DNA from 3 places in the Thalassotalea atypica genome. Region 2 is predicted to be linked to each of the others. Evidence: predicted binding sites of a transcription regulator. Region 2 holds the regulator's gene; each other region holds the start of a gene.
The links. The regulator LexA, encoded in region 2, represses DNA repair genes until DNA is damaged. The targets are predictions, from matches to a motif close to TACTGTATNNNNATACAGTA.

Region 1 (3,290 bases), 480 kb from region 2:
TTTTGGAAAATTGCCATCAAACCTGGTAAACCATTTGCGTTCGGCAAATTGGCTAACAGTATCTTTTTCGGACTTCCTGGCAACCCGGTATCAGCGTTGGCAACATTTTATCAACTTTCTGTTCATGGCATCCACAAGCTCCAAAATGCAGCGCCTATAAAGCGCCAACGTTTTAAAGTGAAAACGACAACGCTGTTAAAAAAATCTCGAGGACGTACCGACTTTCAACGCGGTGTTGTTACTGTGAATGCGCAAGGAGAAATGGAAGTAGCAAGTACAGGTTCGCAAGGCTCTGGCATTTTATCGAGTATTGCAAGGGCGAACTGTTTCATTATACTTGAGCAAGATCGTGGCCGAGTTGAAATAGGTGAATTAGTTGATGTCGAGCTATTTGACGACTGTTTAAAATAATATGATTTGTGTAATTCGGTTTGCGGGAAACTAATCCAGTTAATGTGAAGAGAATGTTAGTTATCAATCATCATTAACGCAATTATTATAACGCTAAGTTGTGCGCTCATTAGACTTCAATGAGCACACGCTTAGGTTTTAATTGAGGCATGACGTTCTTCTTTTATTATTCAAAGTTAACATTGATTTTACTCAGTTTAGCTACGTCAGTGATTTTAACTTTACCAACACTGTTGTGAAGGCGATCTGCTATTTTATGTGAGCCATTTTTTTCAGCAAATGCGACGATGTCATCTCCATTACACATCACATTTAAGGCAACATTACGCATTTTTAAATTGTAGTCATCCATCGCATTTTTTAAACGGATTGGCTTGTCGCTCAAGGTGGATTTACACACTTTGATCAATGCGTTTTCGACTTGTCTATCCAAAGCAAATGATGGTGCACTTGCTGCCATTAAAAAAATACTTGTGGTTAATGCTACTGCTGATGTTTTAACTTTGTTCATGGTTATTCTCCTGATTTATTTTTAAGCGGTGCCTTTTATTGCTAAGCACACCTATATAGTGGGCCTAAAGCGCAGAAAAGTTGTTAATGTGAGCAAGGTGAATGTAAATATTTATACCTCATAAAACCTACCACTCATCGATAAGGTATTGAACCAGCGTTGATATAGAGTCGGTGATATAACGGCGCGGACATCAATTTTTACAATCAGTGATAAATTGACATTGTTTAACGTATATCAACTATGATTTTTCAGCCTTTGGTTTATGATAATAAACACATGGTGAAGACCGTTTGAATGTGGTACTGTTGTTTTATACAGTTTTGTTGGCGGTTTAATTCCGTTAAATGCAAATGAAAATAAGGGAAACATATGGCAGTAGAAAGTCGATTTGTCGTGATTAGAAATGGTGTGGAGGTGCAAACATTTATGGATAAGAAAGCGGCGGACGAATACGACAAGATGCTAGATATGGCAGATAATCTGTCTGAAATGCTAGCGAGTGCACCAATCGAATTGTCTGAAAAAATGACAGAAGAACTGAGTATTTTCTTTGCCCAACATCGAGAAGATGTGCTTATCGCACTACAAGCTAAGAAACCTAAAGTGGTTAAGTCTGTTGATAAGCCTGAGGAGAGTCCTGAAGCTTCACCTTCGGGAAAAGTAAAATTAAAGCCAACAGCGAGTAAAAGTAAGGCAAAGTCACCTGAGAAAGCTGCATAATTGTGCAGCCCATATTAGCGTAACGACAATGCAACACGTCAATTATGACATTATTAGAAGTGCGAGACGTAAAACTTTAGCTTTGCAAGTCAAACAAGGTGAGATCACAGTTCGAGCGCCTATTGAACTGTGTGAACGGTACATCGAAAAATTTGTACAAACAAAGAGTGCATGGCTAGAAGCAAAAGTTAATGAGCAGAAGTTAGCTAAGAGTCAACATCGGATCAGCTTTGAATCGGGCAGTGTTGTGCCATTTCTGGGCGAAAACAAAGTATTGACAATTGTGGGTTCATCTACCTCCAATGTATCTATAGAAAATGAATCATTAATTATTAGTCTTCGAGTGTGTGATAAACAGAAGCCACGTGGTAATAATCAGCAAGAGCAGGCCCAATTTGTTTACGAACAATGGCTAAAGAATCAAGCAAGCATATATATTGGTAGTCGATTATCAGCTCAAGCGGCGTTAATGTCATTGAAGTATAAGTCAGTGGTTTTTAAGCGGTATAAAGCGCGTTGGGGTAGCTGTAATAATCGTGCGGAGCTTAGTTTTAATTACTTATTAATGATGTGCCCTAAAAGGGTGGTTGATTACGTAATTATCCATGAATTGAGCCACTTAATTTTTCTCAATCATTCCAAAGAATTTTGGCAATTGGTAAAACAATATTGTCCGAATTACAAAGAGGCCCAATATTGGTTAAAAAGCCACAGTCTATATATTCGTTAATGGTTAATATTTCTAAAGTCCTCGTCCTCAGTATTAACATCATTGATGCGATATCAAACGAATAGCTACAAAAAGCAATTTTAAAGAATATGCTTTAATCCGATAGAAAAATAATAAACCTTACGGTCATTATAGTGTCAGATAAATATACACATGGATAATACCGATAGGCCAATCATCAGAGTAATCGTATAGCAGGTGTAGTTTTAACCTTTTGGCATAATAATTGTATGTTTTTTGACCAGGAAGGGGCGTTTAAAGTGGTGCTCATGTCGTATGTTTCAAAAGCTGATGGAGAGGACCATGAAATTAAGTAAAGATCATTTGAAAATGGCCATTTTATATGGGTTGTCAGGTATAGCCTCGATAATGTTTTTGCTATTTATTATTGGCTAACAAAATTATTCTCTTTCCTCTCAAGTAAATTCTACAGCCCTTATTTTTGAGTTAGTCATCTGTTCTTCAGCAACATATTGATATATTTGATTTAAGTCATAATTTTGCCATTACCATAAGAAAATCTTATTATTTATCCATTAACAAATGGATGATTTTAATGTAAATTAATTTTAACAACAAAAACAATAAATAAAGGAAGTTTACTTGATGGGCTCGTCAGTTCTTATTTGTGATGACTCTAATATGGCGCGTAAGCAAGTATTACGTAGTCTACCTGAACAATTGTCAAAGGATGTCCAGTTGGCAAAAAATGGCCTCGAAGCGTTAGATATCTTACGAACAAATAGTATTAATGTTCTATTTCTTGATCTCACGATGCCAGAGTTAGATGGGATAGGCGTTCTAGAAGGAATAAAGTCTGAAGGTATCGATGTATCCGTTTTTGTTATATCTGCAGATATTCAACCTGAAATGCAGAACAAAGTCTTGTCTTTAGGTGCTAAAGCCTTTCTACGC
Region 2 (3,290 bases):
AAAGCCAGGGTTTGCATCTTGCTTCACCGCAAAAGCAGGTACCCACCAAGAGTGAATAACATCATCTGAAGTGATTAAGAATCTCACTTTTTTATTGACTGGAATAACGAGATGCTTATCAACTTCAAGCAGGTAATTTTCCCCTTTTTCAGTTGATTGACCATCGAGGTTGTCGTATTGGTCGCGAGGGGTAGAGAGAACAGAATAGAATTCAATGTCTTGATCGAAATACTTATAGTGCCATTTCCATTGAGAGCCGGTGACTTGTATGGTGATATCTGAATTGTCATTATTCTCCATCTCAATCAATGTGCTTGTGGCAGGAACCGCCATCGCAATGAGAATAACAATTGGTATTGCCGTCCAAAGTATTTCAACTTTCGTACTTTCATGAAAATCAGCAGGCTTTACCCCTTTCGATTTACGATGAAATGCCATCGACCAAAACATAGCACCAAAGACTATGACACCTATAGCTGTACAAATGTACAATGCCAGCATATGAAGATCATATACTTCCTTACTTACCGCAGTTACGCCTTCAGTAAGGTTTAACTCCATCTCGGCCCAAGCTGAACTGGAAAGCAAACTCCCCAACAACAGCCAACCTAGGTTACGTCTTTTCACTCGACATCTCCTCTACCCTTTTTAACACAGAAACAGAAAAACAGAGCGAAAGATACAGCTTTCCGCAGGGCGTAATTTCTGTTTAATTTTGGTTGAAATTGTGATGTAAGATGAGATTAGCGCACTCACATCTATTCTTATTATTTATGTTTATTTTCCACTCTAGAATTACTTAATTTTTATACAAGGTCTAGTGTTTTGTTGATTCAAGTCAAAGTTTTTCCTTATAAAACATATGAGTAAAAACTCTAACGAAGATAGAGTTAAAGCTCAAAAAACAGACGCAGCCTGTATCTTTATTGACCAGGAAGATTCTAAGAGGAAGAGATAGTGAGGAAGAAAATAAAACTTTAGAAAAAGAAAAATAATAAAAAAGGGCTTTAAAATAAGCCCTTTTAATGGTTAAAAAACAACCAAGCGCTGTGATTAATACATTACATCCAATCGGCTGCTCTGATCACCCCAACAGCAATACCTTCAACATTGAAGTGCTGGTTAGCTAAATCCACTTTAATCGGTGAAAAATCTTCATTTTCAGCATGCAAATATACGATATTTCCATCGCGTTTAAATCGTTTGACAGTGACATCCTCTTCAACTCGCGCGACGATCACTTGACCATTTTTAACATCAGTTGTTTGGTGAACCGCAAGGAGATCACCATCTAGAATGCCTATATCCTTCATGCTTTCGCCATTTACCCGCAGTAAATAATCTGCTGCTGGATGGAACATATTGCCATCAATTTTATAATGTTCTTCTACATGTTCTTGAGCAAGAATAGGCTCACCGGCTGCAACGCGGCCAATAAGTGGAATACCTTCAGCCTCTATAAATTCTTCTGCTAAACGAATACCTCTAGAGGTGCCGGGCAGCATTTCAATATACCCTTTTTTAGCCAGCGCTTTTAAGTGTTCTTCCGCTGCATTAGCGGATTTAAAACCAAAAAAATCAGCTATTTCAGCACGCGTTGGCGGCATACCTGTTTCGGAAATTTTATCTTTAATCAGATCAAATATTTGTGACTGACGCGTGGTAAGTGCTTTCATCCTGAGCCTGTTATTTTATACAGCATTACTGTCAGTATATACAGGCCCATGATAAGTGCAAGCACTTCGTTAGAGTTTAATTGTCGTTATCGTTTCAAAGTAGGTCATTAATGGCCCACTTCTGTATTCAACTTACTATTTTCATCGATATGAGTATTGATAAATTTTAGCGATTCAAATAAGAATTTATTTCGTGATTGCCCCTTTGATAACCAGTGGTCTTCACCTTCTAGTTCAATAAACTTGCTATCTTTGTCCCCTAGTGAGACCAATTTCTTGTAAAACTTCTTAGATTGAAATAGTGGAACAACAGTATCTTCAGTCCCATGCATAAGCAGTACCGGTAACGTCTTTTTTGAAACGAGATGAAATGGAGATATTTTGTGTAGATCTTCAAACGCCGTTTTACCTATGTTTTTGCGCCAGTAGCTAAAACCTGATTTTTGTTCCTTAGCATGCAAATACATATCACCTAAATTACTAACGCCAGCAAATGAGACGGCGCACTGATAAAGCTTGTATTTTACGGTTGCGCTGAAAAGTGCAACATATCCTCCGTAACTGCTACCCACCACACATATTCTTTTGGGATCGACAAGCCCTGCTTCAATTAATGAATGAACACCTTCGTCAATATCATCCTGCATCCGTTTGCCCCATTCACCATGACCGCTTCTCTTAAATTTTTTGCCGTAGCCAGCAGAGCCGCGATAATTGGGCTGAAACACGGCAAACCCCTCTGAAGCATAAAATTGTCTGATCCAATCAAAGCTCATCACGTCCCGCATTTCTGGTCCTCCATGTGGAAGAACGATTAATGGTGGCTTTTGTGCGTCACCTGCAGGCATTGTCAAAAAACTATGGATCTCGACATCATCAGATGTTTTATATCGATAACTTTTAACATGGCCTAATGCGGATTTGTCCTTTATGGGGAAGCCTTCCGCAAGGGGCTGTATGCTGCCGGCTTTTCTATCATATAAGGTAAAGCGTTCTGGGTATTTTTCACCTGACAGGTAGATAATAAATCGCTCTTTATTTCGGTCATAAGAGGTAATATCAATCTGTGCATGCTGATAAGTTGCCTTTAAATCTGCCTGCACTTGCGCTAGTTGCTGGTCAAAGTAGTAGTATTCTGGATAGTCTTCAAATGACACAACCCCCACAACTTGCTGGTTATGATAATCCCAAATAGTATCTTCGATATCATAGGGTGCATTTTCTATCACAACTTCCGACTGGCCTACCACACCCTGTTCTACCTTCGCTTTCACTAAAATGGCTAAGTCATCATACTGCCAATAATAAATGGTTTTTCTGTCAGGGCTCATATTGACGATGACGGGCTTAAAGTTCTCTTCCTTACCGCCTTTTATCGTGGTTAATCGAATGAAATCATGCTCTAAATCGCTACGGTAAAAATTGACCCATTTGTCTTTCTCCCCTAGGTATCTTTGATAGCTATAGACCTCACCATTATCATCAGTCAGCCAGTCTTCTGCATTATGCTCTTCAAATATTCTTTCATGGTCGCCATCTGATAAGTCAATCCTATAAAGCGCATTCAAGTGCCGATAGGGAAATGTCACTAATATGTGCTCTTCATCATTTGGC
Region 3 (3,290 bases), 1.1 Mb from region 2:
AATAGCTAGAGGGTCATCATCTGATGTCATTGATTCGCCTGTTGCATGCACGCAAATACGAGTAGAAGAGTTAATCGTCGTTAATGTGACCAATGGTTCAAAAACGAGAATATCGAACCGACTATCAACATGCTCGCTTTCACAGGAGTCTAGCCACATCGCCCAGTTTTGATCGGCAACTCTAGCGAAAAAGTTTGTATGACTAGCACTATCTCCAAAATGAATTGGCGAAGATGTCATGGGCGAATTATTATTTAATTTAGGTAATTTAATCACAGTTCAATGCGTTGAAAAAGGGTATTACTTAAAGGCTTTAATGCTAATAAGATACTGGTAGCTATAGGTTAAGCAGGGTATCATATCGGCAATTTTATAACTTTCAACTATAGATTGTTAATCAATAAAATCCTACCAAAGATTAAAGAGAAAAATATGGGCATTATCAAACAACAAGATTTCATCGAGAGTATTGCCGATGCGTTGCAATATATATCTTATTATCATCCATTAGACTTTGTTCAAGCACTTGAAAAAGCGTATCACAAAGAAGAAAGCACAGCAGCGAAAGATGCTATTGCACAGATTCTAATAAACTCAAGAATGTCAGCCATGGGCAAGCGTCCAATTTGTCAAGATACCGGTATTGTTACTTGTTTTGTTAAAGTCGGTATGGCGGTTAAGTGGGACGCAACTGACTTAACTGTGCAACAAATGGTTGACGAAGGTACACGTCGTGCTTATTTAAATCCTGACAATCCTTTACGCGCGTCAATCGTTGCCGATCCTACGGGCAAACGAATCAATACCAAAGATAACACGCCGTCAGTTGTTCATATTGAAATGGTCGCTGGTGATGAAATTGAAGTGATGATAGCGGCTAAAGGCGGCGGTAGTGAAAACAAAACCAAAAGCGTGATGCTTAACCCAAGTGACTCAATTGCTGACTGGGTAGTAAAAACACTACCAACCATGGGAGCTGGTTGGTGTCCACCGGGGATGTTAGGTATAGGCGTAGGAGGCACAGCTGAAAAAGCAGGTGTACTTGCGAAAGAAAGCTTAATGGATCCAGTAGATATTCAAGAGTTAATTGAACGTGGTCCAGAAAATGCGGAAGAAGAGCTGCGTTTAGAAATTTACGAACGTGTTAACAAGTTAGGTATTGGCGCGCAAGGGTTAGGTGGGTTAACGACAGTGGTTGATGTTAAAATTAATGCGGTACCAACACACGCAGCATCAAAACCTGTCGTGATGATCCCAAATTGTGCGGCAACGCGTCACGTTCATTTTCATCTAGATGGCTCTGGCCCTGCGAATTTAACGCCACCTAAACTCGAAGAATGGCCTGATATTACATGGGAAGTCGGTGATGACGTTCGCCGTGTAAATGTTGATGACTTGAAAAAAGCTGACGTGAGTGACTGGAAAACTGGTGAAACGGTGTTACTTTCAGGCACTATTTTGACTGGACGAGATGCTGCCCATAAACGAATTCAAGATATGTTATCAAAAGGCGAAACTCTACCTGTAGATTTCACCGACAAGTTTATTTATTACGTAGGTCCAGTTGATGCCATCGGCGATGAAGCAGTTGGACCTGCTGGCCCAACAACGGCAACACGCATGGATAAGTTCACTGAAATGATGCTTAACGATACTGGTCTTTTAGGTACAATCGGTAAAGCAGAGCGTGGCCCTGCCACTTGTGAAAGCATCAAAAACCACAAGTCAGTTTATTTAATGGCAGTTGGCGGAGCGGCTTACTTAGTGTCAAAAGCGATCAAAAAAGCGAAAGTGGTAGCATTTGAAGAACTAGGCATGGAAGCGATTTACGAATTTGAAGTTGAAGACATGCCAGTAACTGTGGCTGTTGATAGCACAGGTGAGTCTGCTCATGTAACCGGGCCGCAAATTTGGCAAAAGAAAATTGAAGTGATGGACGCATAATCATTCATATCGATTAGTTCATAAAATTGTATTTTAAAAGCACTCGCAAGGGTGCTTTTTTATGCACGTAATTCAATGGTGCTAAAAACGTACTTAACGAATGGATCATTTCGTGCTTTAATACTGTAAAAATAAACAGTTTAAAGTGCCATTATGCTTGAATTAACTTCTTTTCTTGAGTCTTATAATTTTACCCACGTGTTAATTCTCTCTCTATTTGTCTATGCAGTCATTGCGACTTTTGTTTTGTATCGTCATCAGAAAAACTTAACGAAGTTACTGCTAGAAAAACAGCTCCAGTGTGAGGAGCAAAATAGCACGACACAAAAACATTACCTTGATGGGCAAATCGCTGATTTAAGAATGAAGCTGATGAGACAATCTGCGGATCAAAATGAAAAACACCAGCAGCTTATTCATCAACACCAACAGTCTTTGCAACAAATGCTGCAAAATCATCAACAGAGTTTCCTACAAAACCAATTAAAATCGATAGATCAAATTACTGAGCACCTCAATAAAACCAGTCGTAGTAACCGCGAAGAACTGGCAAGTAATATGAGCAAACTTGCTGAAACAACCGATAAACGCCTGTTGGAAATTAGCGGACAAGTGGATAAACGTTTAAATGAGGGATTTGAGAAAACCACCAAAACATTTAACGATATTTTAAAACGTTTAGCATTAATTGATGATGCGCAAAAGAAAATTACCGAGCTTTCAAGCAATGTTGTCAGTCTCCAAGAAGTTCTTGCAGATAAACGCTCACGCGGCGCTTTTGGTGAAGTGCAACTAAATGCTTTAATAAGGAATGTTTTACCTGAAAATCAATTTGCGCTGCAGCATACCTTGTCTAACGGCAAAGTGGCGGATTGCGTCTTATTTTTGCCTGAGCCAACAGGAAATGTCGTTATCGACTCTAAATTTCCTCTTGAAAGTTATCGAGTACTTACCGACATTCATGCAGAAGAATTATTACGTAAAAACGCAGCGAAGCAATTTAAAACCGACATTAAAAAGCATATCAATGATATCGCCAGTAAATATTTAATTGAACATGAAACCGCAGAAGGGGCGGTTATGTTTATCCCAGCAGAGGCGGTGTTTGCTGAAATACATGCCCACCATAGTGACTTAGTGGATTATGCAAATAAACAACGAGTATGGCTTGCTTCACCCACCACGCTAATGGCGATATTAACAACGGCAAGAGCGGTGATTAAGGATGAAGCAACGCGACAACAGGTGCATATTATTCAAGCGCACTTAGGTGAGCTATCGGTTGATTTTGAGCGCTTTAAGGGAAGATTTAATAACTTAGCGCGGCACATTGATCAAGCCGCAAC

Region 1: QUE03_RS03435 (YebG family protein) is a predicted target of LexA. The motif match lies at 1,226-1,245, and genes of this name have one in related genera.
Region 3: QUE03_RS06475 (DNA recombination protein RmuC) is a predicted target of LexA. The motif match lies at 2,066-2,085, and genes of this name have one in related genera.

What each region holds. Positions count from the first base shown of each region.
Region 1 is NZ_AP027364.1:732,720-736,009, forward strand. It holds gene moeA (molybdopterin molybdotransferase MoeA) at 1-411, shown strand, start outside; gene QUE03_RS03430 (DUF3718 domain-containing protein) at 578-922, opposite strand; gene QUE03_RS03435 (YebG family protein) at 1,295-1,645, shown strand; gene QUE03_RS03440 (M48 family metallopeptidase) at 1,674-2,375, shown strand; gene QUE03_RS03445 (response regulator) at 2,982-3,290, shown strand, end outside.
Region 2 is NZ_AP027364.1:254,152-257,441, reverse strand. It holds gene coxB (cytochrome c oxidase subunit II) at 1-627, opposite strand, end outside; gene lexA (transcriptional repressor LexA) at 1,062-1,676, opposite strand; gene QUE03_RS01115 (alpha/beta hydrolase family protein) at 1,784-3,290, opposite strand, start outside.
Region 3 is NZ_AP027364.1:1,392,217-1,395,506, forward strand. It holds gene pabB (aminodeoxychorismate synthase component I) at 1-240, opposite strand, end outside; gene QUE03_RS06470 (fumarate hydratase) at 433-1,944, shown strand; gene QUE03_RS06475 (DNA recombination protein RmuC) at 2,098-3,290, shown strand, end outside.